Regions from separate parts of the Paenibacillus sp. LPE1-1-1.1 genome, predicted to be linked through region 2. Evidence: riboswitches for the same ligand, from Rfam matches in the RefSeq annotation. Region 2 holds a riboswitch; the other holds the start of a gene.
The links. Region 2 has a riboswitch for thiamine pyrophosphate ahead of MRBLPE1_RS22275 (ABC transporter ATP-binding protein). Riboswitches for the same ligand answer to the same signal wherever they lie in the genome.
Positions count from the first base shown of each region.

Region 1: linked by a shared signal. The riboswitch ahead of thiC (phosphomethylpyrimidine synthase ThiC) and the one ahead of MRBLPE1_RS22275 (ABC transporter ATP-binding protein) in region 2 are both predicted to bind thiamine pyrophosphate.

Region 1 covers NZ_JBEGHY010000045.1:49,981-52,180, reverse strand. Annotated here, with positions in the region: gene thiC (phosphomethylpyrimidine synthase ThiC) at 1-1,078, opposite strand, end outside; TPP riboswitch at 1,409-1,513, opposite strand; gene MRBLPE1_RS29225 (glycosyltransferase family 4 protein) at 1,587-2,200, opposite strand, start outside.
Region 2 covers NZ_JBEGHY010000023.1:1,158,261-1,160,460, forward strand. Annotated here, with positions in the region: gene MRBLPE1_RS22265 (hypothetical protein) at 1-470, opposite strand, end outside; gene MRBLPE1_RS22270 (DUF1273 domain-containing protein) at 572-1,129, opposite strand; TPP riboswitch at 1,218-1,320, shown strand; gene MRBLPE1_RS22275 (ABC transporter ATP-binding protein) at 1,405-2,175, shown strand; gene MRBLPE1_RS22280 (ABC transporter permease) at 2,156-2,200, shown strand, end outside.

The sequences.
Region 1 (2,200 bases), on a different contig from region 2:
TGGCATCGGCAATCGATCCCGGCCTTAGTCCGTCGCCAAGCGAGAACGACACGTCGTATGCCTTCATAATTTCACAGATCTCTTCAAAATGCGTATACAGGAAGTTTTCTTTATGGTGAGCCAAGCACCATGCCGCCATGATCGATCCCCCGCGCGATACAATGCCCGTAACGCGCTTCGCCGTAAGCGGTATGTAACGCAGAAGAACGCCTGCGTGAATCGTAAAATAATCAACGCCCTGCTCGGCTTGCTCGATAAGGGTATCGCGGAATACTTCCCAGCAAAGATCCTCCGCTTTGCCGTTAACCTTCTCTAGTGCCTGATAGATAGGCACTGTTCCTACCGGAACCGGCGAGTTGCGGACGATCCATTCTCTGGTCGTATGAATATTTTTTCCCGTGGACAAATCCATTATGGTATCGGCGCCCCAGCGGGTTGCCCAAGTCATTTTCTCTACTTCCTCTTCAATCGAGGATGCAACGGCGGAATTGCCGATATTCGCATTGATTTTAACGTGAAAATGACGTCCGATAATCATCGGTTCACTCTCAGGATGGTTGATGTTCGTCGGAATGATGGCCCGACCGGCTGCGATTTCGCTGCGGACGAATTCCGCGCTCATTCCTTCACGGATGGCGATATACTCCATTTCCGAAGTAATAATACCCTTGCGCGCATAATGAAGCTGCGTCACGTTTTGTCCGGCTTTTGCCCGCAGCGGCTTTCGTGACAAGCCTGGGAACAGCTCTGCGCCCCGCTCCCTCGCTTTATCCTCCGATATAAACCCGTTGTCCTCCGGCTTTATTTCCCGGCCCTCATAGGCCTCGACATCGCCGCGTTCGTGAATCCATTCGTTGCGGAAAGGCGGCAGCCCGCGGCGGACATCCGCCTCATGGCCTTCGTCGGTATAAGGGCCGCTCGCATCATAAACTCTTATAGGCTCATTCGGCGTCTCTTCGCCGTTTCTTCCCGAGCTTGCCTCAAGCGCGATTTCCCTCATTGGTACACGGATGCTTTCCTTCGAGCCAGTCACATAAACCTTACGGCTTCCCGGAAGCGGAGTAGTAATAATTGACATAAAAAAACCTCCCAAGTGGATAAATTAGAATTTCTCCTGGAGGCATATGCAAGCATATAAGAAAGTTTAAAGCACCGCTGCTTCTGCACGCATCGTAAGGCTGCATGAACTGCAATCGCTGGAGCGCGCCAGGCTCCTTCGGAGTCTCCTTTAGGAGAAGCCCCGCAGTCTGCCCAACAAAAAAAACCGCTCCAGCGAAGGAGCGGTCGAAGTGTGTCGTCATGCGAGTGTGACCATGCCAAGGAGTCCCCGGGCAGATCCACTCCGCTAATTCTAGATATCTATCTGACAAGCAGCTGATATCCGCGGAGCTTTCACGCGCTGTAGCATAAACGCACAATCCCACTTTCCTACGCTGGCATAACCCAGATCAGGTTCAAAGGGACCAAAGCGTTTCGCTTTATCTCAGCCATGACGGCGCCCCTAGTGGATTTCCTTGTTTGACTATAACGTTTTGCGGAGAAATGTGTCAACCCTCTATTTCCTAAAAGCTTATAAAAGCACCTTGTTACAGGCCGCTTTCCTTAAGCAGCTTCACCCACCGGTCCGCCGTATGCCGCCATGTGAATGTTTGCTCTACCCGCTCGCGGCTTTGGCGGCCCAGCTTCTGTCGAAGCTGTTTATCCCGAAGGAGCTCATTGAGCCTTTCTCGCAGCTCACGCTCTATATTGGACTGATTCACCAGATAACCCGTTTCCCCGTTTCGAATAATTTCCTTCATTCCGCCGGCACGCGTCGCTACGACGGGAACGCCGCATGACATCGCCTCGACATTGACAAGTCCGAATGCCTCACGGGCTCCGGAGGGGACGACTACGACATCGGCAACGAGCATCCAGCTCGGAACTTGGGTATAAGGCACATAGGGCACAAATCGGACATGGCCAGGGCATTTACGCCCCAAGCGCTCCAGCTTGCGCGCATACGCCGTTTTACGGTGCGAGCCGTAAAACGGGCTACCCACTACGACAACGACAAGCTCAGGATGGCTTTTTGCCAGCTGCGGTACGATGTTGAGCAAATGGTGGACGCCTTTAAGCGGAATAAGCCTGCCCATAAATAGCACGACCTTTTTCCCGCTCAGTCCGCGTTTCTGCCTCAGGTTTTCTCTTTTTGCAGCGC
Region 2 (2,200 bases):
TTCGCCAATGCTTTATTCACCTTAGCGGCGGGGTATGTATACGCAAGCTCCTTCAGGTCGGCCGCCCTTACCGCAATCGCAACAGCAACGGCATTGGTGAGCACTTGCTCGCCTTGAATGGAAGGTCCGGATAAAATTCCGTTTTCATACAATGCCGCAGCCGATGCGTACAGCTCGCTGCCAGGCTGCACGTCGGAAAAGGTTACCGCTTTGCCCGAGGGCTCGTAGCCAAGAATAGCTGCGACGGCTTCAATAAACTCGCCTTTCGTCACTGTGCCGGAGAAGCTGACATCGAATTTCTCCTTCAAAAACTGTTTATACTGCGCCGCGCCGTCTTCCTGTGAAGCTGAAGAAGCTGGTACAGCTGCAGCTGGAGATGCCGCAAAGGCCGTGGACTGCGCAAAAAGAATAGAAAAGGACAAAAGAAGCGCTCCCAGCAGTTTCGCATATGAAGCTTGTGTTTTTCCCATGAACATAACCTCCGTGTTTTTTATAATTCCGATGAATTTAATCGGGAATAAGTAATTTCCATAGTATACCAACAAAAAAACACAAGTGTCAATGAATATATTCAGTATTCCGAATACAAATGGTCATCGTCCGCGATGCTTTGAATATCCTCGGAGCTGATGCTGATATAGGCATAGCCCTCCGCCTGCTGCTTCTTTAATGCTTTTTCTTTGAAAAACTTCGGGCTGCCTTCGCCTGCATCCTCATCGTAGACGAGCAGAATGCCGTCCGTTTTGCGGAACAGCAGCTCGTCCCGCGCTGTAAACTGCCATATGCCGTTATACGGCTGGTTGCTGACCGACGCGTAATAATCGACCCCTTTTAAAACCTGCTGGTAAAATTCCTTTTTATCGTCCTTCCACTTTTCTTCCGGGTTGCTGTAAGCCGAGATGATGGACAGCCTCAAGTGAGGATAAATTTCTTTGAGCGAGATCACTACCTCGCAAGCCCATAGATCAACACCGTATTGGCCGGGCGTAATGACCCATTCCAAGCCGTCTTCAATAAGGGGAACCAGCTTGCCCATCAGCGCTTTTTTGATATAAACGATGCCCTCATGCTTTTGGCTGAAAATATTAAGCTCATGGGCGCGATAGCCTGTAACGAGTAAATTTTTCATTTTGTTCAACGCCTTTTCGGATAATTATGGTTTACATCTCTCCAGTGTATGCTATAGTAGAAAAAATACAAATTGAATATCGACCTAATTAATTCACTAGGGGAGTCTTACGGCTGAGATGGAGCACATGCTCCGGACCCTTGGAACCTGATCTGGATCATTCCAGCGGAGGGAAGTGGAGCAGAAGCATTCATTCATGCGCGCAAGCCTTGTTGAACGTTAGACCCGCTCATTTTCCTTCGGAAATGGGTGGGTCTTTATTTGTTTACGGGGGGATGCGTATTACCGCGTTATTATCGCTTCATCAGTTAGGCTACTCGTTTGCTTCCACCTCAGAGAAACCGATCTTATCCCATTTATCCTTAGAAGCATACGCAGGGGAATTCGTATCGATCATCGGCGCAAGCGGCTCTGGCAAAAGCACCCTTTTCAAGCTGATTGCCGGATTGCTGCAGCCTATTCAAGGCGAAATCAGGCTGCGCGGCAAGCCTGCGCCGGATCGGCTGGGCAAGATCGCCTATATGCCGCAGCAGGATTTGCTGCTTCCCTGGAGAACAGTGCTCGAGAATTGCTTGCTTCCGCTTGAGCTGGCGCGGGGGAAGCAGCTGACCGGCATCTCCCGCATCACGGAGCTGCTTGAGCATTTCGGTCTCGCAGGCTATGAACATGCTTATCCCGATGAGCTGTCCGGAGGCATGCGGCAGAGAGTTGCTTTCTTGCGGACCCTCGTGACCGGCCAAGAGCTGCTCCTGCTCGATGAGCCTTTCGGAGCACTGGATGCCATGACCAAACGCGGCATGCATAAGTGGCTGCTAGAGCTTTGGGGCAGCCTGCACAAAACAGTCCTCTTCATTACGCATGATCTCGAGGAGGCTATTTTGCTCAGTGACCGCATTTATTTACTTTCCGGGAATGAACCGCAGGGCGTTCAGGAGATCATCGTCAAGCTGCCTAGGCCAAGACATTATGAGCAAAATTACGAACCGGAATTTGTAATGCTGCGACAAGATTTGGAGCGAAGGCTGCATGCGCAAACCACTTTTTAAAAAATGGCTGAACGATTACGGCCTC